2 regions of the Paeniglutamicibacter kerguelensis genome follow, and region 1 is predicted to be linked to the other one. Evidence: predicted binding sites of a transcription regulator. Region 1 holds the regulator's gene; the other holds the start of a gene.
What was found. Region 1 encodes HrcA, which represses chaperone genes, less so after heat shock. Its sites were predicted from a motif close to TTNGCACTCGNNNNNNNCGAGTGCNAA; they were not measured.
Positions count from the first base shown of each region.

Region 2: the regulator HrcA is predicted to act here: its motif matches at 16,143-16,169, upstream of groL (chaperonin GroEL).

Region 1 is NZ_JAGIOF010000001.1:1,675,806-1,685,665, reverse strand. Features, by position in the region: gene lepA (translation elongation factor 4) at 1-1,218, shown strand, start outside; gene hemW (radical SAM family heme chaperone HemW) at 1,221-2,450, shown strand; gene JOF47_RS07685 (DUF4870 domain-containing protein) at 2,796-3,212, opposite strand; gene JOF47_RS07680 (DUF3097 domain-containing protein) at 3,444-4,307, opposite strand; gene hrcA (heat-inducible transcriptional repressor HrcA) at 4,522-5,535, shown strand; gene dnaJ (molecular chaperone DnaJ) at 5,586-6,716, shown strand; gene JOF47_RS07665 (16S rRNA (uracil(1498)-N(3))-methyltransferase) at 6,713-7,516, shown strand; gene JOF47_RS07660 (GerMN domain-containing protein) at 7,636-8,583, opposite strand; gene JOF47_RS07655 (PhoH family protein) at 8,893-9,860, shown strand, end outside.
Region 2 is NZ_JAGIOF010000001.1:60,902-79,626, forward strand. Features, by position in the region: gene JOF47_RS00260 (ribokinase) at 1-830, shown strand, start outside; gene JOF47_RS00265 (hypothetical protein) at 1,208-1,408, opposite strand; gene JOF47_RS00270 (hypothetical protein) at 1,583-1,723, shown strand; gene JOF47_RS00275 (MFS transporter) at 2,126-3,811, shown strand; gene JOF47_RS00280 (leucyl aminopeptidase family protein) at 3,808-5,316, shown strand; gene JOF47_RS00285 (GNAT family N-acetyltransferase) at 5,447-5,995, shown strand; gene JOF47_RS00290 (CPBP family glutamic-type intramembrane protease) at 6,076-6,906, shown strand; gene scpC (succinyl-CoA:acetate CoA-transferase ScpC) at 7,407-8,933, shown strand; gene JOF47_RS00300 (VOC family protein) at 8,943-9,749, opposite strand; gene JOF47_RS00305 (GNAT family N-acetyltransferase) at 9,892-10,464, opposite strand; tRNA gene JOF47_RS00310 (tRNA-Val) at 10,970-11,046, shown strand; gene JOF47_RS00315 (LLM class flavin-dependent oxidoreductase) at 11,117-12,172, opposite strand; gene JOF47_RS00320 (threonine/serine exporter family protein) at 12,372-14,114, shown strand; gene JOF47_RS00325 (uracil-DNA glycosylase) at 14,111-14,884, opposite strand; gene JOF47_RS00330 (DUF3263 domain-containing protein) at 15,014-15,310, shown strand; gene JOF47_RS00335 (LytR C-terminal domain-containing protein) at 15,405-16,067, shown strand; gene groL (chaperonin GroEL) at 16,348-17,976, shown strand; gene JOF47_RS00345 (DUF4031 domain-containing protein) at 18,087-18,725, opposite strand, start outside.

The sequences.
Region 1 (9,860 bases):
TTCGACTCGGTCTACGACACCTACCGCGGCGTTGTCACCTACGTCCGAGTCGTTGACGGCAACCTCTCGCCGCGCGAGAAGGTCCAGATGATGTCCACCGGCACCGTCTACGACCTGCTGGAAATCGGTGTCTCCTCACCGGAGCCGGTTCCCACCAAGGGCCTGGGCGTCGGCGAGGTCGGCTACCTGATCACCGGCGTGAAGGACGTGCGCCAGTCCAAGGTCGGCGACACCGTCACCAACTTTGCCAAGCCGGCCGAGAAGTCGCTGGGCGGCTATCAGGACCCGAAGCCCATGGTCTTCTCCGGCCTGTACCCGATCGACGGTTCGGACTACCCGGCACTGCGCGACGCGCTGGACAAACTGCAGCTCAACGATGCTGCCCTGACCTACGTCCCGGAGACCTCCGTAGCCCTGGGCTTCGGCTTCCGCGTCGGCTTCCTGGGCCTGTTGCACCTAGAAATCACCCGCGAACGCCTCGAAGCCGAGTTCAATCTGGACTTGATCTCCACCGCGCCGAACGTGGTGTACGAGGTCATGACCGATGACAAGAAGATGCGCACCGTGACCAACCCGAGCGAGTTCCCCGACGGGAAGATCCTCGAGGTCCACGAGCCGATGGTTGCCGGCACGATCCTGGCACCGAACGAATTCGTCGGCGCAATCATGGAACTGTGCCAGTCGCGCCGTGGCGTCATGCGCGGCATGGACTACCTCTCCGAGGAACGCGTGGAGATCCGCTACTGGCTTCCGCTGGCCGAGATCGTCTTCGACTTCTTCGACGTATTGAAGTCCAAGACCCGCGGCTACGCCTCGCTGGACTGGAAGGCCGACGGCGAACAGATCTCGGACCTGGTCAAGGTCGACATTTTGCTCCAGGGCGAACAGGTCGACGCGTTCAGTGCCGTCACCCACCGCGACAAGGCTTACGCCTACGGCAACATGATGACCCAGAAACTGCGCGAACTGATTCCTCGCCAGCAGTTCGAGGTGCCGATCCAGGCAGCCATCGGTTCGCGCATCATCGCCCGTGAGAGCATCCGTGCCATCCGCAAGGACGTTCTGGCCAAGTGCTACGGCGGCGACATCAGCCGTAAGCGCAAGCTGCTGGAAAAGCAGAAGGCCGGCAAGAAGCGGATGAAGATGGTCGGCCGCGTGGAGGTTCCCCAGGAAGCCTTCATCGTTGCCTTGTCATCCGACGAGCCCAAGAAGAAGTAATAATGCCAGGTGCTTTGCCCCTCGGGGATCCGGCACCATCGGACGGGTTGCTTCCGGCAACCTGCGCCGATGGTGCCGTGGACCGGACCTTTTCGGTCTACGTCCACATTCCGTTTTGCGCCGTGCGCTGCGGCTACTGCGACTTCAACACGTACACGGCCCATGAGCTCGGCTCGGGTTCCAGCCAGGACACCTATGCGGAAGCGGTCTCCTCGGAGATCGCCTTTGGCGCCAAGGTCCTGGAGGAATCCGGCGTGCCGCGGCGCAGCGTGTCCACCGTCTTCTTCGGCGGCGGAACCCCCACGCTGTTGCCCGCCGAGGACCTGGTCCGCGTGCTGCGTGAAATCCGCACCCAATGGGACCTGGCTCCCGACGCGGAAATCACCACGGAGGCCAACCCGGATTCGGTGACGCCGGAGTCCCTGCAGCTGCTGGCCGACGGCGGGTTCACCCGCGTGTCGATCGGCATGCAGTCCGCGGTCCCGCATGTCCTGAAAACCCTTGACCGCACGCACAACCCCGAGCGGGTCGGTCTGGCCGTGCAATGGGCGAAGGCTGCGGGCCTGCAGGTGAGCGTCGACCTGATTTACGGCACGCCGGGGGAGTCGATCGAGGATTGGCGCACCAGCGTCAACACTGCGCTGAGCTACGACCCCGACCATATTTCCGCCTACGCGCTGATCATCGAGGACGGAACGCGGCTTGCCGGGCAGATCCGCCGCGGCGAGGTCGCAAACATCGACGATGACGACCACGCCGACAAGTACCTGATCGCCGACGAACTTTTCGCCGCTGCCGGGTACAACTGGTACGAGGTCAGCAACTGGTCGAAGGACGCGGACAGCCGCTGCCTGCACAACCTTGCCTATTGGCAAGGTGGCGACTGGTGGGGCGCCGGGCCCGGGGCGCACTCCCACGTCGGCGGGCTGCGTTGGTGGAACGTCAAGCACCCTGCCGCCTACCAGCAGCGCATCGATGCAGGCACCTCGCCCGCCGCGGGACGTGAGACCCCGGACGAGGACGCCCGCTACCTGGAACGGGCCATGTTGTTGACACGCATCGTCGACGGCATGGACACCGCCGAACTGAAGCCCGAGGGCCGGAAGGCAATTGCCGGCTTGATTGCCGATGGCTTGGTGGTCCCCGAGGCGGCATTTGCCAAGAAGGTTGTCTTGACGTTGCAGGGACGGCTATTGGCCGATGCCGTGTTGCGGCGCCTGCTGGATTTCTAGGGAGCACTTCGCCGCCATAGCAGGTGGATCCTACAAAGGTGGGTGGCGGGTTGGAATTCCAGCCCGCCACCCACCTTTGTCATCTGGAGCAGGTGTCCTTGCAGAGCCGGTGCTGCCGTCAGGGGACCGCGGCGGCGTCTCCGCTCGCCAGCTTGGATGGTTTTCGGTCCGGCCGGGCCCGGGGAGTCTCGGCCCAGCGCGTCGATGAACGGTGCACAAAATGCGGTGGCCTGGACCGCTGCCGGAATGACCGGGCAAAGATCAAAAACCGGCTCGGGTGCTCTCCAAATCGTAAGGGGCACTGCCTTGTCGGCAATGCCCCTTACGATCCCACCCGGCTCTTTGCTACTTGAACAGCCGAAGGTTGAACGGGTAGCGGTAGGGGCGGGACTTGTTCGCGTTGATGCCCGCCTTGACGCCGCTGACGGTGAGGAAAATCCAGATTGCCACGACGAGGACCGCGAAGACCCATCCAATGACGGGAATCAGCGAGAGCAGGTTCAGCAGCACTGCCAGGACCGTGAGCGGAAACGTGAAGTTGAGCGCTTCCTTGGATTCCTGCGCGGTGAACGGCCCGCGCGAGCGGTACACGTAGTAGATGATGGCCGAGGGGATGCACCCAAGGATCGCGCCGAAGTGGGCGATGGTTGCCCACTGGCGATCTTCGGCAGGCGTCAGGGGCAGCGGGGCATCCGAGGAACCTTCGAATCGGTCCGGCTGGCCATTGCCTTCGCCGGGTGACTGTCGTGCCTCGTTGACCACTGCTGGTGTCCTCTTCGTTGCTGTTGGTGAATCGTTGGACAGTTTATCGCCAATCCAACGGGTCCATAGAATCGAACCGCGGCTTTGGGCGAGTCCCGGCCGGATGGTGAACGGTTATCCCCTGACTTGCGCCACCTTTGGGTTGCCCACGTGCCCGATCATAAGCGAAGCGTGAGCATTCTCACGGTGCTGACATTTTTCCGGCCGGGCGCGTCGCCGGTGGATGGAGAGTTATTCGGGCCCGTGGTCGCCTGCGGTGAGGAAGTCGATGACCTCTTCAACGCGGCCCAACAGCGAAGGTTCCAGATCCGCATAGCTTCGCACCTGCCCCAGGATGCGTTCCCATCCCTGGGCCACGTCGACCTGTTCCCGGTGCGGCCAGCCCAGGCCCTTGAGGATGCCGGTTTTCCAGTCCGTTCCGCGCGGCACCACCGGCCATGCCTTGATGCCCAGCACCGTGGGGCGCACGGCTTGCCACACGTCGACGTACGGGTGGCCGACAATCAGCACATTGCCGGCCGCGCCCGGAACCCGCATGGCCTCTGCGGCGATCTTTGCCTCCTTGGTGCCGGAAACCAAATGGTCGACGAGGATTCCAAGCTTGCGCTGCGGGCCGGGGGAGAAATCGCGGATGGCGGCAGCCAGGTCATCGACTCCGTGCAGGGGCTCGACGACAATGCCCTCCACGCGCAGGTCGTGGCCCCAGACCTTTTCAACCAGCTGGGCGTCGTGTTTGCCTTCCACCCAAATGCGGCTTGCCCGGGCGGTGCGGGCCCGCAGGTCGGTGACCATTCGCGACCCCGAGGCGCTGCGCGCCGTGCCCTGCTTGGCCGGCTGCGCGGCAACCGGTTCGGTGATTTCCACGGGCTCTCCCTCGAGCAGGAAGCCGAAACCCGTGCGGAAGGACTTGGTCCGGCCTGCCCGGTCCTCCAGGGCCATCACGCGCATGCCGCCGGATTTTTCCATGCGGACAACCTCTCCCACCCAGCCGCTTTCGACGTCTTCGAGCAGCAAGCCCAGGCTCAGCGGGACCTTGCGGAGCTGTCGTCGTGCGGGGGCGCTCATGTCTTGGGCGCCCCAGGTGTAATTGGTCATGGTTTCACTTTCCGGTGCCGGTGGTCGCATGCTGCGGCGGTGGGGCGTGTGGTGAACGCGGCACCGCCGTGTTTGAACAAACCATGCTAACAACCCAGCCGGACGTATTAGACTTAGCACTTGGACATGTCGAGTGCTAAAGGCCGCAAATTCGCGGGCCCGGGCACCCAGATGCGTCGTCGACCGTATCAATCTGGTAGTCAGGAGGGTAAGAATGACCGAACCGCGCAGGCTTGAGGTCCTCCGAGCCATCGTTGAAGACTATGTCAAGTCCCGTGAGCCGGTGGGTTCGCGGGCCCTGCTGGATCGGCACAACCTCGGCGTCTCGGCCGCTACCATCCGCAACGACATGGCTTCGCTTGAGGAAGAGGGCTTTATTGTTGCCCCGCACACTTCCTCCGGGCGGATCCCCACAGAGAAGGGCTACCGCCATTTCGTCGACCAAATCGGCGACATCAAGCCGCTCTCGCCAGCCGAGCGACGTGCCATTGCCGCGCTGATCGAGGGCTCGCACGACCTCAATGAGGTCCTCGAAAACACCGTCCGCCTGCTGGCAAGCATCACCCAGCAGGTGGCGCTCATCCAGGTGCCGCATTACTCAAACGCCACGGTCCGCCACATCGAGCTCGTGGGCCTTGGCGCCGGGCAGACACTCGTTGTCCTCATTGCCTCCAGCGGCAAGGTTGAACAGCGGGTCATTCTTTTGCCCCCGGAAACCGGCGAAGAAGACCTCCAGCGCCTGCGCGCGGTGTTCCTCGCGGTGTTGGACAACCGACCCATTGCAGATGTCTCAAAACTCTGCGGAGGTCCCACGGACCTGGTCGAACCACGACTGCTGCACGCGGCACGGGCCATCGCCGAGGCGTTGGGGGCGCTGGCTCGCAACAACACCGTGGACCGGATGGTCATGGCCGGCACCGCAAACCTGGCCCGCGCAAACCGCGACTTCCCGTTGAGCATCACCCCGGTCCTCGAGGCGCTTGAGGAACAGGTTGTGCTGCTGCGCTTGTTCTCCGAACTGGAACAGGACGCACACGGGATCGCGGTGGGCATCGGAACCGAAAACCAGTACGGCGCCCTCACGGAGGCCTCGGTGGTCGCGACCGGCTACGGGCCGGGCGAACAATCGATGATCGGCGTGTTGGGCCCGACCCGCATGAACTACCCCACCTCGATGGCCGCCGTGCGCGCCGTCGCCAGATATCTTTCCCGCATCTTGGCCGGCTGACCGCCGGGCCATTGTCAATTTTTGAAGTACGAAAGGACACAGCGAGCACTGTGAGCACTCACTACGAAGTTCTGGGCGTCAGCAAGGACGCCACGGGCGAAGAGATCAAGAAGGCCTACCGCAAGTTGGCCCGCAAGCTACACCCCGATGTGAACCCGGGGGAGGACGCCTCGGAGCAGTTCAAGCTGGTGACCCGCGCCTACGAGGTGCTCGCCGACGCGGACAAGCGCGCCAACTACGATGCCACGGGCAACGAAAACGGCACGGGCCAGACCGGTTTCGGCGGAGGCGGCGGTTTCGGCGGCGGCTTCGGGGACATCTTCGAGCAGTTCTTCGGCGGAGGCCAGGCCCAGGGCCCGGCCTCGCGCACCCAGCGCGGCCGCGACGCGCTGATCACGGCGACGATCGACCTTGCCGATGCGGTGGCCGGCACCGTGTACCCGCTGGACATGGAAACCGCCGTCACCTGCCCCACCTGCGAGGGTACCTGCTGCCGCAAGGGCACCTCGCCCGTCACCTGCAGCATCTGTCACGGCGCCGGCCAGGTCCAGCGCCCGGTCCGCTCCTTCCTGGGCCAGATGATGACCGTGGAGACCTGTGCGGCCTGCCGCGGCTTCGGCACCACCATCCCGGATCCCTGCATCGACTGCAACGGCCAGGGCCGCATCCGCGAACGCATCTCCAAGCAGCTCAAGGTCCCCGCCGGCGTTGCCAGCGGCACCCGCATCCACCTGGCGGGCCAGGGCGAGGCGGGTCCCGGCGGCGGTCCCAACGGCGACCTGTACGTGGAGATCGAGGTGCGCCGCCACAAGGTCTTCGAACGCGAGGGCGTCGACCTTCACGCACGCATGAACGTCCCGATGACGGCGGCCGCGCTCGGCGCGGACCTGAAACTGGAGACCTTCGACGGCGCCCAGGTCATCGAGGTCGAATCCGGCGCGCAGTCCGGCGACACGGTTCGCCTGGCCGGCTACGGCGTTCCGCGCCTGCGCGGCGGCAAGCGCGGCGACATCATCGTGCACCTGCACGTCGAGACTCCGACCAAGGTCGACGCGGCACAGCGCGAGCTGCTCGAGCAGCTGGCCAAGCTGCGCGGCGAGGAATTCGCCGAGGGCCGCATGGAAAACAGCGGCGGGATGTTCTCCCGCCTGCGCGGCAAGCTCGGCAACCTGGGCTCATGAGCAACCAGTGCTTCTTCATGGAGCCCGGGTCCATCGGCGACCCCGCCGTGGGTTCCGTGCTCACCCTTGAGGGGCCCGAGGCCCACCACGCGGTGAACGTGAAGCGCGTGCGCGGCGGGGAGACGATCGACCTTGTCGACGGCACCGGCGTGCGCGCACGCGTCGAGGTGCTGGACACCGACAAGTCCTCCCTGCGCGCCACGGTGGCTTCCGTCGAGCACGAGGAGGCCCAACCGGTCCGCATCACCCTGGTGCAGGCGCTGGCCAAGGGCGACCGCGACCTGCAGGCAGTCGAGTCCGCGGTGGAGCTCGGCATCGACGCGGTGCGCCCGTGGCAGTCCGAACGCGCGATCGTGCGCTGGAACGAGGCCAAGGCCGCCAAGGCGCTGGGCAAGTGGGAAGCGACGGTGCTCAGCGCGCTGAAGCAATCCAGGCGCACGTTCCTGCCCGAGGTCCTGCCGATGCTTTCCACCCCGGCGCTGGCCAAGTCCATGGCGGCCGCGGCGGACGCCGGGACTCCGGTGCTGGTGCTGGTGCTGCACGAACGCGGTGCCGCCTCGGTGGCCGACGTCGTCGGGACCTGGGCCGCCGAGCACGCCCGGGAGCTGGCCGCCGGCAAGGCGCCGCGCGCCGAGGTACACCTGGTCGTCGGGCCCGAGGGCGGGATCTCGGACCACGAGATTGACCAGTTCCTGGCCGCCGGCGCCAAGGTGGCGCTGCTGGGCCAACACGTGCTGCGCGCCTCGACCGCGGGGCCCGCGGCGCTGGTGCTCGTCAGGCACCTGCTCGGACAGCTTTAGGAAGCGGCCCCTGACGCAGGCAAAAAGATCCCTGTGCCGGATTCCCCTTGGTGGGGGATCCGACACAGGGATCTTTGCGTTGGCGGTGTTTGGTCGGTGCGGCTAGGTCGGCGGGAATCTCAGTCCTCCACCGTGAAGTCCTTGGATTCGATGGCGACCCGCTTGTCAGTGGTCGCGTCGACGCCCCATGCGGTGAACGTGTAGTCGCCGGCCTCGAGCTTGTGGCTGAAGGAGAATTCGTTGGTGTCCAGGCCGTCGCCGCCCGTGGGCAGCTGGCCGGAGGCGACGGGCTCGGTCGATTCGCTTTTGGTCTTCAGCGGGTTCATGGACTTCCTCCGCCGGATCTCCCAGAATTCCCCGCCGGGGAAACTGGCGCTCAGGCCGCGGAAATCCACCTGCCCGGCGGGCACGGTGCTGCCGGCTTGCGGGTCGATGACCCACAGCGGGGCCGCAAGCTTGGAATCGCGGGTGAAGGTCTGGTCCAGCGGAATCTGGCCGAAGGCCAGGAAGTCGCTCGATCCGTCGACCTGGATCCGCACGCTCGGTTCGATGCCGTCGGAGAGGATGCCGGCGTTGGCCGCCGCGGCCGTGGCAGTGAACACCAATTGCGCGATCGACCGCTCCGCGAGGCCGCGGTCCAGCGACGCGCCAAACGCCTTTTTGCCCAGGTCGATGGTGATCATGTTCCCGGGGCTCACCGAGGCACCGATCGAGTTGCTCGGCCGCCACAGGTTGAAATAGTCGGTGTCATGCGGCTTCGAGTTCAGCATGTAGCGCACCGATGCGGCGATCGGATCCCCGACCCCGGGGATCTGCACGAACTCCCGATAGAGACGCACCGTTCCGTCCGATTCCGAGAGCCAGTAGACGGGCATGCTGCGGTCGGTGCTCAAGGGCTCCATCTCGACCGCCGACAACGGGGCGGCCGAATGGACGTCGGCGTTCGATGCGGGCATCGAGAACTGCTCGGCGCCGGTCCCCAGACCGCAGGAGGCCGAGGTTCCAAGCAGCGCCGTGAGTGCCAAGACCGCAATGCGGGAATGGGCGGCGCGACGGGATCGGGACATCGGAAATAGTGGCTCTCTGGGAGAAAGGGAACTAAAAGCAGGGGTGCATCCGCATCGGGGGAGTTGGCGGGCTTTCCCCAGCCTTGCACAAATTTTCCCTCGAGGGGGGCGCCGATCCGCGTTTTGCGGGGACTGTTGCCTGATTGATATATTCGCGGGCCGGCAGGCGGGCCGCCCGCGCGCCAATGGCCGGTGCCACAAGGGCAGGATAAGATGGACGAGGTGCAGGGACCATTGGCCGCGGAAGGACCGCAGGCCTTAGTCGCCCACACGGAATGCGGAGGCGGCAACAGTCGTATGGATCCAGAGATGAGCCAATCAGGGCAGCCGCGGGAAACCGATGCGCTGGTCAGCTTCGACAGTTCCGACCAAATGGTAGCCACCCTGGGTGCACACGATGAACTATTGCGTGTCATCGGTGGCGCCTACCCGGGCGTCGAGCTCCACGCCCGGGGCAACGACCTTCGGGTCACCGGCGAGCCGGGAGCCGCGCACAGGGCCTTGCGGGTGATCACCGAGGCCCGCACGCTTGCGGCCAACGGGACCCGGATTTCCGCGCAGACCATTGAACAGCTGGTGCGCATGCTGGAGGGCTCCGGCGCCGGCGACGCCCAGTCCGTGCTGGGGCTGAAGATACTTTCCGGCCGGGGCAAGGCCATCCGGCCCAAGACCGTGAACCAGAAGGCCTACGTCGATGCCATCGACGAGCACACCGTGATCTTCGGTATCGGTCCCGCGGGCACCGGCAAGACCTACCTGGCGATGGCCAAGGCCGTTGCGGCGCTGCAGTCCAAGGAGGTCAGCCGAATCATCCTGACCCGCCCGGCCGTGGAGGCCGGGGAGAAGCTCGGCTTCCTGCCGGGCACCCTCACCGACAAGATCGACCCGTACCTGCGCCCGCTCTACGACGCGCTGCACGACATGCTGGAGCCGGATTCGATCCCGCGCCTGCTGGCCGCCGGCACCATCGAGGTCGCACCGCTGGCCTACATGCGCGGACGCACCCTCAACGACGCGTTCATCATCCTCGACGAGGCACAAAACACCACGCCCGAACAGATGAAGATGTTCCTCACCCGGCTGGGCTTCGGCTCCAAGATCGTGGTGACCGGCGACATCACGCAGGTCGACCTGCCCGGCGGCACCAAGTCCGGGCTGCGCGTGGTCACCGAGATCCTCGAGGGCGTCGATGACATCGCCTTCTGCGAACTCGACGCGACCGACGTGGTGCGCCACCGGCTGGTCGGGGCCATCGTCGGCGCCTACGAGCGTTGGAC
Region 2 (18,725 bases), 1.6 Mb from region 1:
GCGCCAACCAGGCGGTTGCCGCGGGCCTGCTTGGCGGTGCTGTTTCGCTGGTGGGTGCCGTGGGCCAGGATTCCAATGGCGACATGCTGTTGGCCTCCTGTTCGGCGGCAGGCGTGGATGTCACGCAGGTGAACCGGGTTGCCGGTGTCGAGACCGGCGTTGCCGTGGTGACCGTCGATGCCGCAGGTGAAAACAGCATCGTCATCTCCGCCGGTGCCAACGGAACGCTGCGGCCCGCCGACGTTGCCGCCGCACAGGCCGCCTTCGACGGATCCTCGGTGGTCTGCCTGTGCCTCGAGGTTGGGCTGGACACCGTCCAGGCCGCCGCGCAGGCCGGGCACGATGCCGGTGCAACCGTGCTGCTGAACCTTTCCCCGTACGCACCGGTGGCGCCCGAACTCGCATCCCTCGCGGACGTGTTGCTCGTCAACGCGCACGAGGCCTCGCAGTTCCTGGGCGGGGAAGAAATCCCCGCGCCGGATGCGCCGACCTCCGACTGGGAGCCGGTGCTTGAGCACTTCGCCGACCGCGGCCTAGACCGCGCCGTGGTGACCCTCGGTGCCAACGGCTCGGTGGTCCTCGACGGCCTGGCCGGCTCCGAGGGCCGGGTTGTCCGCATCGCTCCGACGAAGGTCGATGCGATCGATACAACCGGCGCCGGAGACGCCTTCACCGGCGCACTGGCGGCACGCCTTGCGGCGGGGGATTCGCTGTACACCTCGGCAGCCTTCGCTTCGGTAAGCGCCGCATTGGCCGCAACGAAGAAGGGTACGCAGGCCGCATACCCCGATGAGACCGGCGTGAACGAAGTGCTCGGCAACAAGCAATAGCTTTCCCGGGGCCGTGGCCCCGACCTCTAACGGTCGTCGCAACATCCGCATTCGCGGTGTTGCGGCGGCCGTTTTCGTTTTCCGGGACACTGCCCGCTTGCCACATGCTGCGTGGCCCGCCCGCGGGTCCGAAATCTTCAATTCCCGCTCGGCTGACACCCGGCAACGGCGAACCTCCCTGGATGTTGATTCGGCATTGCGATCGTCATCCGGATGCAAGAAAACTGCCGAGTCAGACCGAAAATTGGGGATCTCCGGACAGGGTTGAATCTGCATCGAGTTGCGAAATAGTACAAATCTGCGATAATTGAAGATCGACGAGTTGGTTTCTAGAAGAAAACAAGTGCCTTGGATTGTGTCCAAGTGACACCAGATACCTAGTACAAACCGCTTGGCGTGATCAGCTGGCCCGGGATGCCTTCGCTTGTGTCGATATAGATGACAAGAAATCCTACGGCTCCGTTGCCGGCTGAACGGAACTGCGCGGCATCAAGCCGGACCGAGGGGTCTGCGGAGATGTCTGGTGCAAGGTTCCGGATGTTCGAGGCGGCATTTTCGCCGTTTGCCGGAGCTGTCATGGCTCCGGGTACGGCTCGCTTTAAACACCAAGCGAACCGCCCTTACAGGCTGGTTCGCACCGCAACACACGGGAGCAGATGTCCAAGAAATTTTATGGACGCACCCAAGCAGCAGGTCTTCGGGAACCCGACCCCGCAGGCTTCGCCGCACATTAGAGAGAGGATGATTCACAAATGACTCCAGGCCACGAAACATTGGTTATTACCGCCTTCTCGATGATCGCGATGCTAAGCGTCGTGACGTTTGCAAAGGTTGCCCGCTATCGCAAGGCCCACTCGCTGGGCGAAGACGCCGGCACGTCCGAGCAGGCATAACAACTCGTAGTTTTACGACAAGACAGTGAGGGGCGGTCCGAAGGGGCCGCCCCTCACTGCGTCTCCGGGATAGGGTCCTCGCCGCTGCCGGACGCCAGAGGTTGTCGGGCAAGACCCGGACCGGATCGGTTTGTTGCCGATTGATCCCAGCCTCCGCCGAAAGCACCGGTGGTCCCTGTACCCGGTCGGTGCAAAGAAAAACCCGACACACCGGAATGCCCCAAAAGATTCTGAGCCGCCGTGGAACTCTGGAAGTCGGCACCCCTTAAGGGTTATGCTCCGATCACCATGAAAACCCGCGACGACTAGGTATTCACTGCGAGGTGATGCGTGGCGGACGGGTAGAGATGTTGTGCAATATCTTCGTAACTCGCGCTTTCCCTTGAGCTAGGAGTTAGGTCAATGACAGCCAGTCCCACGTCTCCACAGCACCACAGCATTGCAGAGAGAGCCTCTTGGCTGCCGCTGGTAGTTGTGGTGCTCACCCAGATCCAAGCCTCGTTCGCGGTGAACGCGTTGACCGTCTCCATGGCCGGCATCACCACCGACCTGGACACTCCGGCAACCTCAGTCGGAACGGCGATCACCGCCGGTACCTTCTCCATGGCAGCCTTCATCCTGCTCGGGGCGAAGATCGGCGCCCGCTTCGGAACCCGAAAGGTCTTCCAGATCGCTGTGGCGATCCACGCCGCGGCCATGGCCTGTGTGGCGCTGAGCGTCAGCCCCGCCATGCTGTTCATCGCCCAGGCGTCCTCCGGCGCGGTCATCGCCTTGGTCGCCCCGGCACTGACTGTCTTCATCGCCACGAATTACAAGGACGCCCAACAAGCCAAGGCCATCGGGTTGTTGGCCGCGGCGATCCCGGCGGCCGGCGTGCTGGCGTTGCTGCTCGCCGGATGGTTTGCCACCACCATCGGCTGGCGCTACTCGTTCGGTCTCATGGTTGTCCTCGGTGCGATCAACCTGCTGCTGAGCTTCAAGCTCAAGACGATCCCGGCGCAGCCTGCACTGAAGATCGACTGGACCGGCGCCATCATCGCCGCCGTTTCCATCATCCTCCTCAGCTTCGGGTTCAGCGGCCTGTCCAGCTGGGGCATCTGGTTCGCCACCGAGCAGGCGCCGTTCAACATCATGGGCATCTCGCCGGCCCCGCTGCTCATCCTGCTTGGCCTGATCGGCGGCCAGGTATTCTTCTCCTGGATCCGCAAGCGCCAGGACGCCAAGCTGCCGCGCATCTTCGATCTGCGCGTTCTGGCATCCAGCTCAGAGCTTGCTATCACCGCCTGCATGGCCATCATGCTGTTCGTGGGAACCGCGGCGAACTTCCTGATCCCGCTGTACATGCAGATGGTGCAAGGGCGAAGCGGCATTGAAACCTCGTTCTCGCTGATTCCCTACACGCTGAGCATCTTCCTGGCCAGCACGTTCGTGGCGTTCCTCTACGACAAGTTCTCCCCGAGCATCATCGCCCGGACGGGGTTCGTGGTGGTCTCCGGGGCCCTGTGCCTGATCGCCTACACCATCCGCAACGACTGGGGCCAGCTCTTCGTCGTCCTTGGACTGGTCCTCCTGGGATTGGGGCAGGGCGCAATCGTCGCGCTGGTCTTCAACACGTTGCTCAGCTCCGTGCCGAAGCCGCTGGCCGGCGACGTCGGTGCCTGGCGCGGATTGGTTCACAACCTCTCGGGATCCGTGGGCATCGCGGTGGCCAGCGCCTTCGCCGTGGGAATGCTCGCCTCGCTGATCGCCTCCGGGGCTGCCGCGCACCCCGGGATCTCAGACGAGCTGATCTACAAGGTCAACATCAGCGACGCGGACTTTATGACAAACGAGCAGCTCGTAATAGCCATCGGGGAGCGGGCCGGAAGCCCCGAGGAACTAGTGGCAGCGGTTGCGGTCAACGCCGAAGCGCGACTGCGTTCCCTGCAGCTCTCGCTGCTGGGGCTCGCCGGGTTGGCCCTGCTGGCCATCGTCCCGGCAGGGCGCATGCCCAAGCGACTGCAGGACGGCTTGCCCGAACAGATGGAACCCGACGATCCCGACGCACTGGACCTCGACAGCCCGGAAGCTACAAAGGAGAACCCGTGAAATTCGACGCATACAAACTGATCCCCGGCGACTTTTCACCGATGCCCTCGCTGCACGCGGGCGACCCCGTCATCGATTGGGTGGACGCATTTGCCGGAGTCGAAGCGGTGGCCGTGCTGGTGGGCAGCGACGGGGAAGTCCCCGACGAACTGGGCCTGGACCGCGAAGCCCTCGCCAGGGCCGGGTTCACCGGCGCAGCGGGCGGCACGTTGCTTGTCCCGACCAATGACGGGCCCCTGCTGGTTGCCGTGGGCGTGGGAGCGCTCGCCGAACTGGACCAGCACGCAATGCGCGATGCCGCGGCCACTGCAACCCGTGCGACCAAGGGCAGGGCCCGGTTCGGGCTGCGGCTTCCGGACACGGAGCTGGATGCCGAAACCCTGGGCCGCGTCGTCACCGAAGGCGTCCTGCTGGCCCGCTACGCCTTCACCCCGTTGAAGAACGGCGGGGCCTTCACCGCGCTGGAACTCGTTCAGGTTTGCGCGGACGGAACCGACCCCGTCCAGGCCGCGGACGGCACCGGGATCGGGCGAATCAACGCCCGCGCCGCAAACATCGCCCGGGACCTGTGCAACGCCCCGCCCAGCCACCTGACCGCCGTGGCACTGGCCGAGGTGGCCAAGGAGCTTGGGGAGCTCTTCGGGTTCGAGGTGCAGGAGTTCAACCGCGAGGAACTTGTCGCCATGCGCTGCGGCGGCCTCCTGGGGGTCAACGCGGGCAGCGCCCAGGAACCGCGCATGATCAAGCTCCACTACGCGCCGCGGGGAAAGGCCACGGGGCACCTGGGACTGGTCGGCAAGGGCATCATGTACGACTCGGGCGGCGTGAGCCTGAAGCCCAGCGACCCGATGCACCTGCTCATGAAAATGGACATGGGCGGGGCGGCCTCCGTGCTTGCCGCGTTCACCGCGCTGCGCGACCTCGGCGCCGGCGCGGAGGTCACCGGCTTCCTGATGTGCACCGACAACATGCCCGACGGCTCGGCCTACAAGCTCGGGGACGTGCTCACCACCCGCAGCGGGCTGACCATCGAGGTCAAGAACACCGACGCCGAGGGTCGCCTGGTCATGTGCGACGCGCTGACCCTGGCACTCGAGGACGACGTGGACGCGGTGGTGGACATCGCCACGCTCACCGGGGCCGCACTGATGGCGTTGGGCCAGCTCACCGCGGCCCTGCTGGGCAACCACCAGGCCCTCGTCGATGCCGTGCGCCACAGCGCCTCGAGCGCCGACGAGCAGGTGTGGCAATTGCCCTTGGAGCGCAAGTACCGCAAGCAGCTGGACTCGGACATCGCGGACATTTCCAACCTCGGCGGCAAGTACGCGGGGGCCACCACTGCGGCCCTGTTCCTTGCGGAGTTCGTGGGGGATACCCCGTGGGCCCACCTGGACATTGCCGGCACCATGCAGTCGGACACCGACGACGTGTGGCGCTCCAAGGGGGCCACCGGCTTCGGCACCAGGACGTTGATCGACCTGGCGCAAAACTTCTCGCGCCGCTGACCGAAGGGGAAGCCTACTTCCACGCTTCAAACACCGGCAGGTGCGCCGTTCCCGCAAGACGCGGGTGCGGCGCACCTGCCATGGAAGCGCACGGGCCAAACCACGGACAAAACAACGAACAAGGGAATCGATGTACACAATCCGCGAATATCGCCCGGACGACGAGCCGCAATGGCTCGAATGCAGGCTGCTGAGCTTCTTCGGGACCGACTACTTTGACGACGTCAAGACGGCCAAGACCGTCCTGCCCGACCCGCAATTGTGCTTCGTCGCCGAAGAGGACGGCCGGGTGCTGGGGCTCATCGATGTCGAGGTCGACGGGCAGTGCGCGACCATCGACTCGATCGCGGTGCGCCCGGACGCCCAACGCCGGGGGATCGCGGGAGCTCTGCTGGGCCACGCCATCCAACGGCTGCCGGCGGGCGTGCTCACCCTCGATGCATGGACGCGGGAAAACACCGAGGCCAACGCCTGGTACCGGCGCAGCGGCTTCGTCGAGAACCACCGCTACCTGCACGTCTACAAGAATTGGGACGAACCGAATGACGGGTATGCCAGCCCGGAGGGCCTCTCGGCACCCGTCATGGCCTTCATGCACGCCGACATCGAGCACGAGGCCGCGATGCGGGAAAAGCACGGTCGGGTCTATCTCTGCAGGCAGTACCTGCGGCCCCTCTGAAGTATTAGATACGATTGACTTGGCCAAATAGCTGGGTGACCCGGCTTGAGACGACTTTTTGCCCGACCGAAGGAATGATTATGCCCGACCGCGGAGCGTCAACAGCATGGAAGCAGTTCTGGGAGCGGGGCGGCTGGTGGAAGGGCGTCATTCTTGCGGCCGCCTATTACGGGCTGTACATGCTCGGCGGGCTCGCGATCACCTGGCTCGCGGCCCCGATGCTGACCGATCCGACGAGCCCCGCATTCATCGTCTTCGCCTACGTACTGCCGATTGCGTTCGGCGGGCTGCTCCTGGTGCTCTTTGCGCTCTCGCTGGGGTGGTTGAAAGAGCTCTTCGCGCGCCAGCCCATCGGCGGCGGGAAATGGATGTGGATAGCCGTCGTCCTCGTCCTGGGCTTCAACATCCTGCGGTTCGCCACCATCGACTACGCTGAGGCAGGATTCGGCAAGGTCGCTGTCTGGCTGCTGGCCGGTCTGTTCATCGGCTTCGCCGAGGAGACGCTGACCCGCGGCTTCGTGGTCAACTTGATGCGCAAGGCGGGGCACCCCGAGATCGCCGTGGCGGTGGTGTCCGCCGCCGTGTTCTCGGCGCTACACGCAGGGAACCTGCTCGGTGGCCAAGCCCTCTTCACCACACTCATGCAGCTTCTGTACACCTTCGGGTTCGGAATCTGCATGTACCTGACGCTCCGCGTGACGGGCAACCTGATCTGGCCGATCCTCCTGCACGCCAGCACTGATCCCAGCATTTTCCTTCAAACGGCCTTCCCTGCCGACGGGTCCCTGACCGCGATCGCAAGCTTGGGAAACCTGCCGGTCATCGTCTTCGGGCTGATCGCCATCATTTTCATTCGCGGACGCGTCACCCAAAACGACGGGCTCAAGATCGAGAACCCCGTTCTCGGCTAGTTCTCCGGCGGGAGCTGCAACCCGCGGCGGACGAGGCCCCCTGAACGTGGACCCGTCAGGGATCCAGCAGGTAGCCCAGACCGCCCGAAAGAAAAAACGCGAAGCCCAGGGCGACGAGCACACTGATGCACAGCACCGTGATCCTGAGTTTCCTCGCTTCATCCATGCGTCCAATGCTAGCTACAAACCGGATTTCACCACGTCAACAGCGCTGACCGAACAGCACCCGAGGCTTTCGGCCAAGGGACGGCGCCGGAGACCTGTGCCTTGGACCGCGGATGGCGGTACTCTTGCCCCGCCCCGGCTCACGGCTCACGGCGCGTGATACGCGGTGAGCCGCGAATGCAGACCAGTCACCGCAAAATCGGGCCGCCTCACCGAACAACCCCGCCCGGGGGCGGTCCGCGGGCACTTTTGGTCCGGGTGTGACGCGATCTCCCGATAGGGTGGCGCAGATGACACTTGCGCACCATGTGTCAAACGTCTTAGGAAGGGCAGCCGTGCACGATCGGATCCATCACTCCAAGTTCTTAGACCTCTTGATGTCGGCCGAGCAGGCCGCCGCCTTGGTGAAGCCGGGGATGACGGTGGCCATGAGCGGCTTCACCGGCGCCGGCTACCCCAAGGCAGTCCCCGGTGCGCTCGCCGGGCTGATGGAAGACGAGCACGCCGCGGGACGCGACTTCAAGATCAACGTGCTCACCGGCGCCTCCACGGCCCCGGAGCTCGACGGGGTGCTGGCCCGCGCCGGCGGCATGGAACTGCGCCTGCCCTACATGTCCGACCCCGAGCTGCGCCGCCGCATCAACGACGGCGAGATGGAATACATGGACATCCACCTGTCCCATGTTGCCCAGCACGCCTGGTTCGGCTTCTACGGCAAGATCGATTTGGCCATCATCGAGGTCGTGGGCGTGACCGAGGACGGCCGGCTGATCCCGTCCTCCTCCGTGGGCAACAACAAGACCTGGCTGGACATGGCCGACAAGGTCATCATCGAGGTCAACTCGGAGCAGTCCGCCGCCATGGAGGGCATGCACGACATCTACTACGGCACCGCGCTGCCCCCGCACCGCAAGCCGATCGAGCTGACCGCCGCCGACCAGCGCATCGGCGAGCCCTACCTGCGCGTGGACCCGGACAAGATCGTCGGCGTCGTGGAAACCGGCGCCCCGGACCGGCTGAGCCCGTTCGCCCCGGTCGACGAGACCAGCACGCAGATCGCCGACCACCTGCTGGACTTCCTGGACCACGAGATCCGCGCCGGGCGCCTGACCGACAAGCTGCTGCCGCTGCAGTCGGGCGTCGGCAACATCGCCAACGCGGTGCTCGCCGGCCTGGCCCGCGGCGGCTACAAAGGCCTGCAGGCCTACACCGAGGTCATCCAGGACGGCATGCTGGCCCTGCTCAAGGACGGCACCCTCGAGTTCGCCTCGGCCACCTCCTTCTCGCTGTCCGCCGACGGCATCGACGAATTCAATGCGCACGTCGACTTCTACCGCGAGCACATCCTGCTGCGCACCCAGGAAATCTCCAACCACCCGGAGCTCGTGCGCCGGCTGGGCTGCATCGCCCTGAACGGCATGATCGAGGCCGACATCTACGGCAACGTGAACTCCACCAACGTGGTCGGCTCGCACGTCATGAACGGCATCGGCGGCTCGGGCGACTTCGCCCGCAACGGCTACCTCTCGGTCTTCATGTCCCCGTCGACGGCCAAGGGCGGGAAGATCTCGGGCATCGTCCCGATGGCCAGCCACGTGGACCACACCGAGCACGACACCATGATCCTGATTACCGAGCAGGGTCTTGCGGACCTTCGCGGGCTCTCCCCGAAGATGCGCGCCCAGGTGGTCATCGACAAGTGCTCCCACCCGGAGTACCGCCCGATGCTGCAGGACTACTTCGACCGCGCCCGCGTCGGCAGCTACGGTAAGCACACCCCGCACCTGCTGGGCGAGGCCCTGGGCTGGCACCAGCGCTACATCGAGACCGGGGACATGCGCCCCGGGATCCCAACGGCCTAGCCGGCTGGCCTAGGGCCGCGCGCCCACGCCCGTCACCGAGAACACCGCGCCCTGCGGGTCTTCCAGGACCAGGGTCATCCCGGGCGGGGTCTTGAACGCCGGGGCCAGCGCGCGTCCGCCGAGCCCGGCCGCGTGGTTCCCGGTGGCTTCGGCGTCGGCGACCCAGAAGTTCGGGGTCCACCGCGCAGGGCCGTCGCCGGCGACCATGACGGCCACGACCTCGCGCGACACCGGCTGTTCCGGTTCGCCGCCGACGTAGCCGGGGAGCCGGAAGAGCATGGCGGCCCCGGACCCCGCGCCAAAGCCCTGGGTGGTCCAGCCGTAGGCGGCCGCGTAGAACGCCGCCGCGCGGTCGGGGTCGGGCGTGGACAGCTGGCTCATCGCCCAGGCGCTCGGTTCGTTGACCAGCCGGGCCCCTGCCCGATCGCCGGCCTCCCACAGTCCGTGGACGGCCCCGGAGGGATCCGCGACTACTGCTCCGCGGCCGGCCGGCGCCGCGTCATAGGGCCCGGTGAGCACGGTGCCGCCCGCACGGGTGGCGGCCTCGGCCGCCGCATCGACGTTGCCGACTGCGATCGAGGTCAGCCACGCGGTGGGGACCTCCGCGGCGGGCTGCGAGGCGATGCCCGCCACGTCGAGCCCCCGCATGCGGGCGACGTAGTAGCGTCCCTCGGAGCCTGCACCGCCGAGCGGTCCGGGACCGGTCGGTTGCCAGTCGAACAGGGCGTCGTAGAAGGCCAGCGCGGCGTCCACGTCTGGCTGATACGTTTCCACCCAGCAGGGCACGCCGGCGGGATAGGAGTTTCGTTGGCTCATGACGGCACCTCGGGTCGGGACGGTCGTAGTCGTCAACCCTATGCCCGGCCCAAACCGCCGGGCAAGAGGTGTTGGCGGCAGGAAACCGGCCGTTCCAAGGATCCGGCAACCAGGCCTGGCGGCCTGACGGCCGGGTGCGGGCTCAGGCGGAAACGGCGTTGCCCTGGTCCGGGCCAAGGACCAGCGGCTGTGCCGGCGGCAGCACGACGTTCGGCTGCGCGGGAACCAGCGGATCCATGCCCATGCGCGTGCGGTACCAGGAGGATTCGGTGGCAACCCAGATGGTCATCGGCAGGCCGGTGAACCAACCGGTGTACTCCTGCTCCGGGGTCCACTTGCTGGAACGCTCGTAGTAGCTCCAGGAGGCCTCGTTGCGGTTGTCGATCACCGTAATGGGGGTCCCGCCCATGGACAGGGCGTAGGTGAGCCGGGCATCGGCCATGTGCTGGCGGATGCCCAGGCGGCGGTAGGCGGGGTGCACGAACATTCCACCGAGTTCCAACGGACGTTCCACCTGGGTGGGTGCCGTCACCGAGGTGTGCACGATTCCCAGACCCACGCGGGTCCCCTCATGCAGGGCGGTGACAACGAATTCGGCATGGTCCATGCGCTCGTGCCAGCGGGCATCGGGCGTGTGGCAGAGTGCGGACAGGGCATCGCGCTCGGCGCCCAGGGGCGGAGCATAAGACAGGGAGTACTCAATGGTTGGAAGCACTGGGAGCGGTCCTCTAAGTGAAAAAGAGCGAACGAAAGAAGGGGTTCCCGGGATTACGCCGGGCCGGTTCTTTGGCCGGTAGGGGACCGATGCCGGCGGCTCCCGGCAGCTTCCTTGTAGGGCCCAGTTTTTGGGCGTCGTGGAAACGACAAAAGAAATTATTACCCGAGCGTAGCCATCTTGTAAACACGGCTCGAAAGAGCCAAGCCGGTGGACAAATTCAAGTGGACTCGACCGCTGCGTTAAAGCGCCGAAAATCACCGGATTTCCGGGGTTTTTGCGGCCACTGATGACGGCGGTGGCCGGGAGGCGTTCTACGGAAAATTCATGCGCCGGTTTCCCGTCGTTTCCGGGACTGCCGGGGCCGGTTTTGGCGGGTGCTACTCAAGGCCGGGGAGCGCGGCCTGCGCGTCGAAGCCCGAGGGCCTACCTTCTCCGTCGATTTGGTGTGCACCTCACACCTCGGCTAACCTTGTGAGGTACGCCCCTGCGGGGTGGAACGATCGGTTCTTTAGCTCAGTTGGTTAGAGCGCTCGCCTCACACGCGAGAGGTCAGCAGTTCGAGTCTGCTAAGAACCACCAACACAGAAAACCCCCGGCATTTGCCGGGGGTTTTCTGTTTGTCAATGGGCAGATCGTGCCCCGGTGATCGCTAGTCGTTGAGCATGTCCAGGACCAATGGCTTGACCTTGGTGCCCAGCAATTCGATGCTGCGCACCATGGTTTCGTGCGGCAGGGTCCCGTTCGAGTACTTGATGTCGACGCGTGAGAGGCCGAGACCCTTGGCGAAGGCGGCGATCTTCTTGGCTACGGTCTCGGGACTGCCAGCCAGGAGGGAACCGTCCGGGCCCGCCGAAGCCTGGAAACGCATGCGGCTTGCCGGCGGCCATCCGCGCTCGGCACCCAAGCGGTCCATGGTGCGCTTGTAGTGCGGCCATAGCAGCTTCAGAGCCTCGTCGTCGGTGTCGGCGACCAGGCCGTGGAAGTGTGCGCCGATCTTCTGCTCCGGGTGGCCGAATTCCTCGAGCGAACGTTTGTAGAGGCGCGTCAGTGGTTCGAATGCCATGGGTGCACCGCCGATGATGGCCAAGAAGAGCGGCAGCCCGTGGCGGCCCGCCCGTACCACGGACTCTGGGCTCCCGCCCACGCCCACCCAGGTGTCCAGCAGGCCGGATTCGATGGGCGGGTAAACGCTCTGGTTGCGCAAGGCCGACCTGGTCTGCCCCTGCCATGTCACCGGCTCGGACTTGCGGAGCTTGGCAAAGAGGGCGAGCTTCTCCTCAAAGAGGATCTCGTAGTCGGAAAGTTCGTAGCCGAAAAGAGGGAACGACTCGATGAAGGATCCGCGGCCCAGGATTACCTCGGCACGGCCGTTGGAGAGCGCATCGAGCGTAGCGAAGCGCTCGTAGACGCGCACGGGATCGTCGGAACTCAGGACCGTGACCGCGGAGCCCAGCCGGATGTTCTTGGTCACGCCGGCGATGGCGCCCAGGACGACCTCGGGTGCCGACACCGAGTAGTCGTCGCGATGGTGTTCCCCGACTCCGAAGAAGTCCAGCCCCGCGGCTTCCGCGGCCTTGGCTTCCTCGACAACGTTTCGAATGACCTCGGCCGGGTGCAGCAGGTGGCCGCCGGAATCCTCGGTGATGTCTCCGAATGTCTCAACGCCGATTTCAAGTTGCCGGCGCGGGGTGTGGTTTTCACTCATGGTTGCAGTGCTCGCCTTCCAGTGATTTGAATACATTTGCATCTATTTTTGCCCAACGCGGGTGGGTCGGGGGATATTCCCGGGACTCTCTGCGAAGCCTGGTGCGCGGGGCAAAATGTGAGTCAGGAAACGTGTTCAATAAATACCCAAGATACGGCTGTAAGGTGGGGGTGAAAAGGCGCAACCGACAGGAGTGAGCGTGTCTTCAGGCAAGGATCCGGACGGTGCCAAAACAGTGCCCTCCGGTGAAGACCCAAATCCCCAAGTCGCGAGCATCAGGCGGGTCCAGACGCGGGAAATGAATCTGCTGGCACCGGCTGATTCAAGCGTGCCCGCGGCGCGGCAACAGCCGCCGGCCCCGGGAAACCCGGCAGCGCCCGGAAGGCGCGCGGCGGAGCGAGGGAAGCACTCGACACCTCCGCGTCCGACGCCCAGTGCATCCCAGCCGCCGGCAAAATTGCCTCCCGAGGTGCAGGACAAGCTGAACGCCCAGACGGGGCAGGTCGGCGTGACTCCCAGCGGGGCCCCGGCCCTCCCTCCGCGGGCCAACCCCACGGCCAGGCGCATGATTTCCCGCTGGCTGGCCTCCGACGCCCCGCCGACCCAGGCGTTCAGCATCGTGGACAGGCTCAGGGGCACGCCCTATGCCAATCCGAAGGTCAATTCGGCGCAGGACGCTTCGGCACGCAAGACCCTGGAATTTGCGCTGGATCTGGCCGAAACGATGTTCCGCTACGGGGCCGGCGCCCTGGAGGTCGAGACGAGCGTCATTGCGGTGACTGCCGCCCTGGGTTTGCGGCACATCGACGTGGACATCACCAACCAGTCGATCCACCTGAACTTCTCCCCGCCGGAGGGAGATTCATATTCCATGCTGCGCGTGGTGCGCTCGTGGACCAACAACTTCGCCGGCCTGGCCTACGTGCACCAGCTGGTGTCCGACATTGTCGCAGGCGGTGTCACCCGCCAGCAGTCGGTGGACCGGCTTCGCGAAATCTCCCGGCAGCCCAAGCCCTTCCCGCGCTGGATGGTGTCCGCCGCTGCCGGCGGATTCGCCGCAGCGTTTGTTGTCTTCATCGGCGGATCCCTGGCGGGCGCCGCGATTGCATTCGCCTCATCGCTTTTGGTCGGGCAGATCGCGAAGTACGCCTCGCGTTGGCGCATCCCCGATTTCTTTTCCATCGCCGCATCCACCTTTGTGGTCACGGCCGTTGCCGTGCTGTTCCATGCCTTGAATGCACCGATCGACCCGGCGCTGGTGGTTTCTGGCGGAATCTTGCTGCTGCTGCCCTCGTCCCGGTTCGTTTCGGCGCTGCAGGATGCCATCAACGGGTTCCCCGTGACGGCCGCGGGCAGGTTTTTCTCCGCGGGGCTCAGTTACGCGGCAATCCTGACGGGCATCATGGCGGCCCTGGTGATTGGCGAATTGGCCGGGGCGCCGGAGCTCGACGTGCGGACCATCGACAAGATCGCCTACCCGGGGTGGCTGCTTGTTGTCCTGGTCGCGGCGGCCGTCGTGATGGGCGCCGTGACCGAACAGACCAGCCGCGCCCTCCTGCTTCCCACCGGAGCCATAGCGCTGCTTGGCTATCTGGTGCTGCTGGGCATCCAGGCACTGGGCGTGGGGGACCGGACGGCCCCGGCCGTGGCCGCCACGTTCATCGGCTTGGCGGGCCGGATCGTTGCACACCGGATGCGGGCGCCCCAGCTGGTACTTGCGGCCCCCGCCATCGTGTTCCTGCTGCCGGGCCTGATGATTTTCCGGTCCATGTACGGCCTGGTGTTCGACGTCGAGGACATGACGGGGGCCGTGGTCGATATGTTCACGGCGTTCACCATCATGATGGCCATCGCCGGCGGCGTGGTCTTCGGGGACACCCTGGCGCGGCCGTTCACCGGCAGCGCCGTCAGCGGGGAACGCAGCGGCATCCGCCGCCGTTAGCGCGTGCGGACTACCGGGGGCAGCGACCAGTCAATGGGCGTTGCCCCTTGTGCTTCCAGCAGCTGGTTGGTTCGGCTGAAGGGCCGTGAGCCAAAGAACCCGCGTCGTGCCGACAGCGGCGACGGGTGCGCCGAGGCAATGATCGGGGTCTCGCCCAGCCGGGGTCCCAGCGCCTGGGCGTCCTTGCCCCAGAGGATCGCAACCAGCGGGGCGCCGCGGTCGGCAAGTGCGGCGATGGCCGTGTCGGTAACGGCTTCCCAGCCGATGCCGCGATGGGAGCCTGCGGCGCCGGCCCCGACCGAAAGCACGCGGTTCAGCAACACCACTCCCTGGGCGGCCCACGCCGAGAGGTCTCCGTGGGTCGGCGTGATAATTCCCATGTCCGTGTGCAGCTCGGTGTAGATGTTCTTGAGGCTCCGGGGGAGCGGGTTCACCGATGCCCGGGTCGAGAAACTCAAGCCCACCGAATGCCCCGGCGTGGGGTATGGATCTTGCCCCATGACCAGCACGCGGGCCTCGGCGAGGGGCAGCTGGAAGGCGCGCAAGATGTTCGAGGGCGCCGGAAGCACGTGCTCCCCGGCTCCCCGGCGTTTCTCCAGGACCTTGGCAATGTCGACGAGGTTGCCTTCGACCGGAGCCAACGCCTCGGCCCAGTCTGGGGCCACGAGACCAGCCGCAACCGCATCGCCAAGACCCCTGTCGAAGGGGAACCTGGTGGTGTCGGGTTGCTCGCCTGGTAGCTCAAAGAGTGTTGGTTCTCCGGTGTCCATAGCAGCCATTGTGGCCGGATCGGGCCACCTTGAAGCAAATGACATGCACCGGATCCGCGTTAGAATAATTACATTGAACTAATTTGTAGAGGTTCACCATGCGGAGAACTGGATTGTTGAGGGTGTGCGATGCCAACCGAGGCACTTGGGCTTGAGTTCGAGCTTGATGAGTCGAGTGAATTGGACGAGCGTTCCCAGCGGATCCTTGCGCTGGAGCGGCAGTGGTGGAAGTACGCCGGAGCCAAGGAACAGGCCATCTCGCAGCTCTTTTCCATATCCGCAACCAACTACTACCAGCTGTTGAACACCCTGATCGACACGGACGCCGCGTTGGCTTATGACCCCACGCTGGTCAAACGATTGCGTAGACTACGAACGACGAGGCACCGCGCTCGTTCGGCCAAAAAGGTCGAATCAGAGGCTTGAGTACAACGCAGGTTGAAGGTTTTGTTCTTCAACCGCGTCTGCATTCATGTATCCGCGTGTGCCCCCAAAGCTAGACACATCACCGAGGACGGGCATGACCAACTATCCGCGCGATGAATTTGATCGCGTCCCAGAGTTCAGCAACCGCAGTGGGTCACACCGCGCCAATGGCTGGGCGGCTGCCGCATCTGCCGGTGGCGTGCGCCCGGGCCTCCGTTGGCTGATGGTCTTCGGTGCCGTTGCGTTGTTGGTCGGAGTGTTTTCCTTCACCGCATTGCCCAAGCTCCTGAATGACGGGGGTGGCAAGGCCCCGGCAAACGTGGCGGCAAGCAGCACCGAGCCCTCGGCCGACAAGTCGGCGTCCAAGAAGCCTTCGGCGAAGGAATCCGGGAGCCCGAAGGCTTCGGGCAAGCCCTCCAAATCGGCGGAACCCAGCCAAACGGATGCGGTCCCGAGCGCTGGCGAATCGGAGCTCGGTGGCGTAGCGGACCTCTCGATGAAGGTGGGCGTCTACAACGGCGCCAAGAAATCCGGACTGGCCGGCACCGTTCGCACCACGCTGCTGAACGCGGGATTCACCAACGTCTCGGCCGCCAACTGGAGCAAGCAGGTCACTTATTCCACGGTTTACTACCGTGATGAGGCCAGCCGCGCCACCGCCGAACAGGCAGCCGAGGACCTTGGAATCAGCTCGGTCGTCAAGAGCGCCAACATCCCGGGCAGCATTGCAGTGGTCCTGGGAAACAGCTTCCGCTAAGGATCGCGCCGCGGGCTATGCTCTGGGCTAACGCGTACAGCTTGCACTCTCCATGCTTGAGTGCCAAGATTTGTATTAGCACTCACGAGTTCCGACTGCTAATTCGATCGATTATTCGAGGCGAATCCATGCGGTCCGGAGTCTGTGTTTGAGTGAGTCCTGGACCAGAGCAGCGAGAATGTTTCACGATCGTCCCATGACATCGGGGAATATTCGTCCGTCGCGGGCGTTGCCTCCGGTCGTAGATACGCATGAACGTCCCGAAAGGACATAAGCCGCTATGGCCAAGATCATTGCATTTGATGAGGAAGCACGCCGCGGCCTTGAGCGCGGCCTGAACATTCTGGCAGACGCCGTCAAGGTAACGCTCGGCCCGCGTGGACGCAACGTCGTTCTGGAAAAGAAGTGGGGCGCCCCCACGATCACCAACGACGGTGTCTCCATCGCCAAGGAGATCGAGCTCGAGGATCCGTTCGAAAAGATCGGTGCCGAGCTCGTCAAGGAAGTTGCCAAGAAGACCGACGATGTTGCTGGCGACGGCACCACCACCGCCACCGTTTTGGCTCAGGCACTGGTCAAGGAAGGCCTGCGCAACGTTGCAGCCGGCGCCGACCCGCTGTCCCTGAAGCGCGGCATCGAGAAGGCCGTCGAGGCCGTCACCGTCGAGCTGCTGGCTTCCGCCAAGGAAATCGAAACCAAGGAAGAGATCGCCGCCACCGCATCGATCTCCGCCGGTGACGAAGAAATCGGCGCACTGATCGCCGAGGCCCTGGACAAGGTCGGCAAGGAAGGCGTCATCACCGTCGAGGAGTCGAACACCTTCGGCCTCGAGCTTGAGCTCACCGAGGGCATGCGCTTCGACAAGGGTTACATCTCCGCCTACTTCGTGACCGACAACGAGCGCCAGGAAACGGTCCTTGAGGATCCGTACATCCTGATCGTCAACTCGAAGATCACCAACGTCAAGGACATGGTCTCCATCCTGGAGAAGGTCATGCAGTCGAACAAGCCGCTGCTGATCATCGCCGAGGACATCGAAGGCGAAGCTCTTGCCACCCTGATCGTGAACAAGATCCGTGGCCTGTTCAAGTCCGTCGCCGTCAAGGCACCGGGCTTCGGCGACCGCCGCAAGGCCATGCTGGCCGACATCGCCATCCTCACCGGTGGCCAGGTCATCTCCGAGGAAATCGGCCTGAAGCTCGAAAACGCCACCATCGACCTGCTGGGCTCCGCCCGGAAGGTAGTTGTCACCAAGGACGAGACCACCATCGTCGAGGGTGCAGGCGACGCCGAGGAGATCGCTGGTCGCGTGAACCAGATCCGCGCCGAGATCGAGAACACCGATTCGGACTACGACCGCGAGAAGCTGCAGGAACGCCTGGCCAAGCTGGCCGGCGGCGTTGCAGTCATCAAGGCCGGTGCCGCAACCGAGGTCGAGCTCAAGGAACGCAAGCACCGCATCGAAGATGCAGTGCGCAACGCCAAGGCCGCCGTTGAAGAAGGCATCGTTGCCGGTGGCGGCGTGGCCCTCATCCAGGCCGGCGCAGCTGCATTCGCCAAGCTGGAACTGACGGGCGACGAGGCAACCGGTGCGAACATCGTCCGCGTTGCCATCGAAGCACCGCTGAAGCAGATCGCCTTCAACGCCGGCATGGAGCCGGGCGTTGTCGCCGACAAGGTCAAGGGCCTGCCGGCCGGCCACGGCCTGAACGCCGCCACCGGCGTCTACGAGGACCTGTTGGCTGCCGGCGTGAACGACCCGGTAAAGGTTACGCGTTCCGCACTGCAGAACGCCGCCTCGATCGCAGGTCTGTTCCTCACCACCGAAGCAGTTGTTGCTGACAAGCCGGTTCCGGCCGGCGCAGCAGTAGGTGGCGGCGACGACATGGGCGGCATGGGCGGTTTCTAATCCCCCCTGCTGTACCTCTGGCAATACCGCGCGGGCCGCGGAACACGTTCCCCTTTGGGGGAATGGTGTTCCGCGGCCCGCCGCATTTAACAAACCGGGAACCTTCGCCGTCAGGCGGGTTCGGGGCGCTCCAGAAGATCGAGTTCCGCGGCCAGGTTCGCCCGGGCCCGGGTTTCCCACAGGGAACGGGCCAGCGGTCTCGAATACAGGGAGTCAGCTTCCAGCAGCTTGCGCAGGATCGCGGCCCGGCCCGCGGCAAACGCAGGTTCCGGCACGTGGGCATACTCCCGGCGCACGGCGAGTGCGTAACGGCGGTAGGCGCCGGCCTCGCGGCCCAGGACCTCCAGATCCGCGTCGCAGAGCAGCTGTCCCGCGGCATCGTCGGTGGCCGGGCGGTGCTCGATGGTCAGCTCAACCAGCCGCACCACCTCGCCGACCTCAGAGGGTTCGAGCCCGACTCCCGGAAGTTGCGCGGCGGCCAGTGCCGCTGAATCCTTTTCGTCGGCGGGGGAGCCGTTGTAGACGGCGTCATGGTACCAGGCCGCCAAGTACAGGGAGCGGTGTGCAGGGTCTTGCTCGTTGGAACCGGTCAGGGTGTCGAGGGCGCTAAGCATCGCCAGCAGGTGGGCCCGGTCGTGGTAGGCGCGGTGGGGCTCGGACCAGCGCGCCAGCAGGTCCCGGCCAAGTGCCGGTTCACCGGGCAACAACCCGTCCCAGCGGGCCAGCAGGACCGCATCCAGGCGCTCGGG